DNA from 2 places in the Pseudoalteromonas sp. Z9A6 genome. Region 1 is predicted to be linked to the other one. Evidence: predicted binding sites of a transcription regulator. Region 1 holds the regulator's gene; the other holds the start of a gene.
What was found. Region 1 encodes ArgR, which controls arginine synthesis, uptake and breakdown. Its sites were predicted from a motif close to ANTGAATANNTATTCANT; they were not measured.
Positions count from the first base shown of each region.

Region 2: GQR53_RS12885 (OadG family transporter subunit) is a predicted target of ArgR. The motif match lies at 2,177-2,194, and genes of this name have one in related genera.

Region 1 covers NZ_WTKZ01000068.1:3,830-8,264, forward strand. Annotated here, with positions in the region: gene ispB (octaprenyl diphosphate synthase) at 1-518, shown strand, start outside; gene mdh (malate dehydrogenase) at 604-1,536, opposite strand; gene argR (transcriptional regulator ArgR) at 1,762-2,229, shown strand; gene GQR53_RS18025 (Dyp-type peroxidase) at 2,237-3,136, opposite strand; gene GQR53_RS18030 (ABC transporter ATP-binding protein) at 3,185-4,234, opposite strand; gene GQR53_RS18035 (iron ABC transporter permease) at 4,235-4,435, opposite strand, start outside.
Region 2 covers NZ_WTKZ01000033.1:17,695-22,129, forward strand. Annotated here, with positions in the region: gene GQR53_RS12875 (sodium ion-translocating decarboxylase subunit beta) at 1-80, opposite strand, end outside; gene oadA (sodium-extruding oxaloacetate decarboxylase subunit alpha) at 94-1,875, opposite strand; gene GQR53_RS12885 (OadG family transporter subunit) at 1,887-2,132, opposite strand; gene GQR53_RS12890 (DUF1328 family protein) at 2,651-2,824, shown strand; gene GQR53_RS12895 (hypothetical protein) at 2,882-3,073, shown strand; gene GQR53_RS12900 (YcxB family protein) at 3,207-3,674, shown strand; gene csrA (carbon storage regulator CsrA) at 3,725-3,916, opposite strand; gene GQR53_RS12910 (aspartate kinase) at 4,008-4,435, opposite strand, start outside.

The DNA.
Region 1 (4,435 bases):
ACTGCAATGACCCAGATACGACTGAAGCCAGCTATATGCAGGTTATTTACTCTAAAACGGCTAAATTATTTGAAGCAGCTACAGGCCTTGCTGCCATTATCACAGAGCAAGACCAAGCGACACTTGATGCACTAAACCTATACGGTATGCATTTAGGTACTGCGTTTCAACTAGTAGATGACGTACTCGATTACAATGCAGATGCTGAGCAGCTAGGTAAAAACATTGGCGATGATTTAGCTGAAGGCAAACCAACCCTTCCGCTTATTTATGCTATGCAACATGGTAGCGAGCAGCAAACACAGCTCATTCGTGATGCAATAGAGCACAGTAATGGTATGGAGCATTTAGAAGAAATTTTAACTGCACTAAAACAAACTAATGCGCTTGAGTTTACAATGCAAAAAGCAGAGCTTGAGGCCGAAAAAGCCATTGCCTGTTTAGACTTTTTAGCTGAGTCTGACTATAAGCAAGCACTTATAAGCCTTGCCCGTATTGCGGTTGACCGCGACCACTAGTTTTAACTAGTTACACAGTGTGACATTAATTCTGAGCAATAAAAAAGCCTGCAAATGCAGGCTTTTTTGTTGCTTAAAGCGGCTATTACGCCATGAAATCAACACCTTCTTTGATGTCTTTTTTCAGAGTTTCAAGCATGTCATTTTTTGCTTTTGTTTCAAATGCGCTTAGTTCGCCGTAAGAAAGAATTTCTTCTACGCCGTTTTTACCTAAACGTATTGGATGTGCAAAGTACTCTGCATCGCCATTTTCAACAGCAACGTAAGCGTAATCTACAACTTCTTCACCTTGTAGGCCTTTAACTAAAGACATACAAAAACGAGCTGCAGCAGCACCCATAGATAGCGTAGCTGAACCACCGCCGGCTTTAGCATTTACAACTTCAGTACCCGCATTTTGGATACGTGGAGTAAGTGCAGAAACTTCTTCATCAGTGAAAGAAACACCTTCAACTTGAGAAAGTAGAGGCAGAATAGTTGTGCCTGAGTGACCACCAATTACTGGTACTTTTACAGTTGCTACGTCTACGCCTTTAAGTTCAGCAACAAATGCTTCTGAACGAATAACGTCAAGCGTAGTAATACCGAATACGCGTTTAGCGTCGTAAGTACCTGCTTTTTTGAATACTTCAGCAACAATTGGAACTGTGCCGTTTACTGGGTTAGTAATAATACCTACTAACGCTTTAGGACAGCTGGCAACAATGCCTTCTGCTAAAGTTTTGATGATGCCAGCATTTACATTGAATAAATCAGCACGATCCATACCTGGTTTACGTGGCATACCCGCTGGGATAAGAACGATGTCAGAACCTTCAAGCGCTTTATTTAAATCGTCTGCGCCAAAGCCTGCAACTTTAACATCTGTTGGGATGTGAGAAAGGTCAACCGCAACACCTGGTACTACTGGTGCAACATCATAAAGTGATAATTCAGAGCCAGCTGGTAAGCCTGTTTTTAATAATAAAGACAACGCTTGGCCGATACCGCCTGCAGCACCTAATACAGCAACTTTCATTGGAATTCTCCGTAATTTGAGGTAGGAAACATTTGTGGCTCTTAAGATAATGAAATTAGCGACTAAAAACAAATTTATCCTGTCTATTTCAAGTATATTTTCGACCATAGTCGTAAACTTATGTGATTTAACGCATCAAACTGGCAAGTTAACTAAACAACTGCTGCATAATTATTCATTTTTGTGTAGAATTTGCGGCATAAATAACAAAAACGAATAAAGACTATGCAACCACAAGATAAACAAGAAGCACTGGTAAAAGCATTTAAATCACTATTAAAAGAAGAAAATTTTGGCTCTCAAGGCGAAATAGTTGATGCGTTAAAAGATCAAGGTTTTGACAATATAAGCCAAAGTAAAGTATCACGCATGTTAAGTAAATTTGGCGCTGTACGCACACGCAATGCCAAACAAGAAATGGTTTACTGCTTACCTGCTGAAATGGGTGTACCTACGGCTAAAAGCCCATTACGCCAATTAGTAATCGACATTATGCACAACGAAATGATGATCATCATTCGTACCAGCCCAGGTGCTGCTCAGCTTATTGCACGTTTATTAGATTCATTAGGTAAAGCAGATGGCGTACTAGGAACAATTGCAGGCGACGATACTATTTTTATCGCTCCTGCTAAAATATCTGAAATAGATGTAACACTTGAACGCGTTCGCATTTTATTTGATACGGTTTAATAGCAAATTAAATTTGTTTTAAAAACTCTATTGAAGGTGCAAAGAAAGCAGAGCCCATATCGGCTTGAGTAAAATCAAGCCAGTGGTCGTAGCAATCCCCTTCCCCTAAACGACTATTAAGTACTTTTTCAAATGCGGTGCCCGTACAAGCGCATGTAATTGATAACATTCCCTGCTCATACACGTCGCCATAAGGCATGCTTTGATTTAATAGTAGCGGTTGTCCGTCTCCGTCTTTTAGCTCACTTCGCGAAGCATGGCTGGTTTCGATCGCTGGGGTAATTAGCGTGTTATCAAGACGCGTACGTCCCATTATTTGCTCTTGCTCACTCAATGATAAATGCTGCCACATAGTTAAATCATGTTTATAACGCTGAACATGAATATAACTCCCCTGATCTTCAAAGCTACCAGGGTTGCTGATTAAAGCCGTAGCGCGCTTTTTTCTTCCATGTGCGGTGTCGCCACCATAAATAAAACCGTTAAAATCACGACCATCTAAAAAACGAAAATTACGAATTTGCTCCACCAGCTCAACATCGGGGGCAAATAATTTTAAAATTTGCAGCGCAAATAAATGGTTAACATCTTCACGGTCAGAGCGAATTTGCACAAATAAATCGCACGGTTGTACGCTCATTTGGTGATCGCTATGGGTTATATTGGGAAAGCTCTGTAATTCGCTTGGAGTGTATTCAGGGAGGATATGCGGCCAGTATTGCGCACCAATAGCAACCATACAAGAGAGCATTGATTCTGAAAATTGATCGCTAAACTCTTCTTCTATAGCGCTTACTTGTTTTAACTTTGCGCGAAGTGATTCGTCTTGACCATCAAACACATTAAAAAATAAGTGCAAACCGTGTAAGTTTGCTTCAGCACAAATCCCTGATTGCGCTTGCGCCATTGTTATTCCTTAGTTTTACAGATAAAAACACAGCGAATAACAAATTAATTACGATTCGAAAAAATTCACCGTGTGAGGTTTTATTTTTATTATAACCTGATCATTATTTTCAAATGACTGGCCATATTGTGCAGCAACTTCAATTTCTTGTTCATCAATAACAAGCGAATAAACATACGCCGAACCAATAAAGCGACGACTTATGATTGTAGCTCGCTTGCTGAATTTGTCACTTTGGTTATCTGCCACTAATTCTATTTGATGAGGGCGCACATATATAAGCCCTGCACTTACATTATGCTTACTCTCAACATAAGATTCGACTAAACCAAATGGTGTTTTATATTCAGTTGCGGTTAACACTTCTGCGCTTAAGTATATGCCCTGACCCAGAAACTCTGCAACCTCCTTTGAACATGGAGCTGCAAAAAGCTGCTCAGGCGTGCCTTGTTGCTCAATTTTACCGCGATGCATAATGGCAAGTGTATCTGAAAACGCAAACGCCTCTTCTTTTGAGTGTGAAACAAACACAGCAGATACTTGAGTTGCCTTAATAATTCGACGTATATCGGCAATTAATTCAAAGCGTACTTGTGTGTCGATGTTTGAAAAAGGCTCATCAAGGAGTAATAAACTAGGTTTATAAGCTAATGCACGAGCTATAGCGACGCGTTGCTGTTGGCCACCCGATAACTGATGTGGAAACCTGTCAGCACATCCAATTAAATGCACAAGCTTAAGCATTTCATCAACGCGTTGCTGCTTTTGAGCTTTGCTCATATTACCAAGCCCGAATGCAATATTATTTGCCACCGTTAAATGCGGAAACAACGCATAATCTTGAAACATCATGCCGATGTTACGATGCTCAGGTGAGACAAAAGATTGCTCATCACTCACTAATTTACCGTCTATAAAAATAGACCCTTGCTTGGCTTCAATTAAACCTGCAATCGCCTTTAATGTGGTTGTTTTGCCGCATCCACTCGCCCCGAGTAGACAAACAATTTCATCTTTACCCACTGTTAAATCTAAATCGTGAATAACCTTTGTGCCGTTATAGTGATAGCTCACGCCTTGTAAAATTAAACTACTCATTTAACTACGCTGCTCCATAGAACGATTAATAAAATACAAAGGAATAAACCCAACAATAACAATAAATAATGCAGATATTGAAGCAAGCTCTAATTGCTCATCACTCACATACTGAAATACATGAGTAGCTAAGCTTTCAAAATTAAACGGTCTGAGCAATAGCGCAGCTGGCAACTCTTTCATACATTCAATAAATACCAA
Region 2 (4,435 bases), on a different contig from region 1:
CCTACCGCAATCATTATTAACGATGGGATTGTAAAGTTAGCAATGCCTGTCGCATTCCAGAGGTTTAAAATACCTTCCATCCTCTATTTACTCCTAAGCTAATGCAATCATAGCGTCGCCGGTAGTTACAGCATCGCCTTCACTAACTAACACTTCAGCAATTGTTCCGGTATGCGTAGCGCGTATTTCAGTTTCCATTTTCATGGCTTCCATAATAATCACTACATCGCCTTCGTTAACAACTTGCCCAGCTTTTACCTTAATCTTAAAAATATTACCGGCTAGAGGCGCGTTAAGTGTTTCACCTGATGCAACCGAAGCAGACTGAGGAATGTGCTCAGAGTCTTTTAATGTTACTTCCTTAAGTTCACCACCTTGCGCTACTACTACGTCATAAACTTTACCATCTACTTTTACGCTGTATTGCTCAGCCTTCACTTTGTTACTATTTGAAACTGATTTAGAAGGTGCTTTACTGCTTTTATCTTCAACAGAAGGTACTGGCTCAAATGCATCTGGGTTGTTGCGGTTTTTAATAAACTTCAAACCAACTTGTGGGAATAATGCATAAGTTAATACGTCATCAATTTGATCATCAGCAAGTGTTAAACCTTGCTCTTGTGCTTCTTTTAATAACTCAGCTTCAAGCGTTGCAAGCTCAGGTGCAATGTTATCAGCAGGGCGACAAGTAATAACTTCCGCTCCATCAAGCACGCGCTCTTGTAGCTCTTTATTCATTGGTGCTGGTGTTAAGCCATATTCACCTTTTAATACGCCAGCAGTTTCTTTAGTAATGGTTTTATAACGCTCACCCGTTAGCACATTAAGTACCGCTTGAGTGCCAACAATTTGCGACGTTGGTGTTACTAAAGGTAAAAAGCCAAGATCTTCACGTACACGTGGGATCTCAAGTAAAACCTCATTAAGCTTATCGGCTGCGCCTTGCTCTTTAAGTTGGTTTTCCATGTTTGTAAGCATGCCACCAGGTACTTGAGCTAATAAAATGCGCCCATCAACCCCTTTTAAGCTACCTTCAAATGCCGCATATTTTTTACGTACATCTCTAAAGTAAGCAGCAATTTCTTCTAGGTGGTTTAAATCAAGCCCAGTATCGCGCTCAGTCCCTTCAACTATCGATACAATAGTTTCAGTTGCGGAATGTCCATAAGTCATACTCATTGATGAAATAGCGGTATCGAGCATATCAATACCAGCATCAATTGCTTTTTGGTAAGTAGCAGTACTTAAACCTGTTGTAGCGTGGCACTGCATAGCAATTGGAATTGATACAGTTTCTTTAAGTGCTTTAATTAGTTTTTCAGCATCGTACGGCTTTAATAAACCCGCCATATCTTTAATACAAATTGAATGACAACCCATATCTTCAAGCTGTTTTGCAAGAGTTAGCCACATATCAAGTGTATGAACTGGGCTAACTGTGTACGAAATAGTACCTTGAGCATGAGCGCCTACTTTTACAGCCGCTTTAACAGCTGTTTCTAGGTTGCGAACATCGTTCATTGCATCAAATATACGAAATACGTCAACGCCATTTTTATGTGCACGTTCTACAAACTTTTCAACTACGTCATCAGCGTAATGGCGGTAACCTAATAAGTTTTGACCGCGTAATAGCATTTGCTGTTTAGTATTAGGCATCGCTTTTTTAAGTGCACGAATACGCTCCCAAGGATCTTCGCCTAAATAACGAATACACGAGTCAAATGTAGCACCGCCCCACGATTCAATAGACCAATAACCCGCATCGTCTAATTTGCTAGCAATCGGTAGCATATCGTCTAGGCGCATACGCGTTGCTAATAATGATTGGTGAGCATCGCGTAATACCAATTCTGTTAATTTTAATTTAGCCATGTGTGTGCCCCTTATTTATTATTTGATTTGTACTGAGCAATGGCAGCACTAATAGCAGCGACGTGCTCATTAGGCACACCTTGAGATTTAAAAGATGGTGATTTAACTGGTGTCGCCACGTCAGGTTCGCTTAAGCGCGTCACCAAATTAGACATAAGCGTTACTGCACCAATTAATATCGACAGAAATACAAACACCCCAACCATGCCAGTAAGCATTAAGTTACCAGCCGTTGTGAGTAGAGCACCTATATCCATTTTTCTCCCCTTGAAACCCATATCGAAAATAAAAAATCGATTTAATTAAATATTTATTCACTGGATAATAACAAAACTAATCGCTTTGTCTACATCTTGTAAATTGGTAAAACCAATTAAACAATACACAACATAACACTCAATTAATTTACATGCTATAACTCAGCAATCACGCGCCCTACAATACATACAAGAAATAACGACTATAGCTAATAGTTATATGGAAGTTGTTAATTAACTATCAAGCTAAGTAAAAATAAACACCAACTTTTAATATTAAATGCAAAGCCATTGCCACTTGTTAATTGGTCTTACCAAATAAACCCTATTTAGTGAATATTTAGCAGTTATTTGCAACAGTGTGAATAACTTACATAACAAAGCGTAAAAGTTACTAACCAACTAATAACTAGAACAACAGTAAAAAACCATAACCAATTGATATTTATAAAAAATAAACTTTGGCATATAACTGGCATTAGTTGTTATGAGCAAATTTGATAACCAAGGAGAAAACAATGTTACGCTGGACAATTACATTTTTAGTTATTGCTTTAATCGCTGCAGTGTTAGGTTTTGGTGGCATCGCAGGTGCCGCAGCTGGTATAGCAAAAATTATATTTTTTATCTTTTTAGTACTTTTAGTGATTTCATTAGTTTCAGGTGCACTACGTGGTAAATCACCCAGGTAGATAAAGCATTCAACTAACAAACACTAAAATTAATTAATACTTACAAGGAATTACACTATGAACTCTACAACTTTAAAAGCAGCACTAATCGCAGTATTTGCAGGTTTTTTCATGATGGGTTGTGAAGACAACCATGCAGAAGACGCTGGCGAACGTATCGACGAAGCAGTAACTGACGTGCAAAACTCTGTTGAAGATGCATGTGAAAATGTTAAAGAAGGCGTGAACGCTGAAGAAACTAACTGTTAATTCTTCTTGTACCGCTAAAAAAACGGCTTTCGAGCCGTTTTTTTGTGCCAGTAATAAAATCACTGACTATAAAGCTGCTCATTTAGCAGTTAGCTTGTTAAAATAAAAAAAACGATATTTAAAGCAAGGCAAAATGGCATTCACAACCACCTACACATTAGATAAACCCTACTTTTACGAGTGTTTTGATGAGTCACTCCCTTATAGTAAGCGTGCAAAACCTAAATACTTTTTACTTGTGTTGTTAGTTGCGCTTGGTTTATTTGGCATTTATGTTTTAGATGATCATTACTTAGGATCGTTTATGATCATGTTAGCGGTACTCGAATGCGTCGCTTTTTACTATCGCAGACCATGGTGGGTAACCAGACAAATGCTCAGCAGAGCATCAGGCTCTGAGGTAACACTTACCTTTGATGAAGAAGGTATTAAATCTGCTAATCATTACAAAAGCTATCAATTAGAATGGCAAAATATAAGCGAAGTAATTGACACCCAGCAAGGTATTATTATTAAAAACAAAAGCGGCATGCAGTACATATCAAAACAAATACTTAGTCCTGAAACACTCGCTTTTATAAACAAAAAAGCCACTCAGTGAGTGGCTTTTAGTCTAGTTGAGTTAATTACTCAACTACGTATACGTGTTGATTAAGCATTGCCCGGATTAGGGTTCGACTTTTCAGCTTGTATGCGCATGTAAATCTCTTCACGATGCACTGATACGTCTTTTGGTGCATTAACACCGATTCGAACTTGATTTCCTTTAACACCTAGAACAGTAACTGTTACTTCGTCACCAATCATTAGGGTTTCACCTACTCTACGAGTTAGTATTAGCATTCTCTTGCTCCCATGTTCCAATAAAAATTATAAGATTCCGCTTAAACATACTAATGAAAATTAGACTGAAAAGTAAGTAAAAACTCGCAATCTATCCATTTTCTGTTAAAAATGCCTTGTGTAATGCACGAACAGCCAACTCTAAGTACTTTTCATCTATTAAAACTGAAATTTTAATCTCTGAAGTCGAGACTAAAACCACATTAATATTTTCCTGCGCTAATGCATCAAAAAATAAACTAGCGACACCAGAATGTGATTTCATACCCATGCCAACAGCAGAAACTTTAGCTACTGCTTGCAATCCGCTTATATTTTGAGCACTGAGCTGAGCTTGATCTTCACTCAATAATTCAAGTGCTTGCAGATAATCATTCGAGTGCACAGTAAAAGCATAGTCTATTTTTTCAAAGTTATGATTAACTTGATTAATCATATCTATTTCGATGCCATTTTCGGCAAAAAGTTTCAATATTTTTGAAAGATATTGCGTGCCCGTTGGCACACCTTGTACCTTAA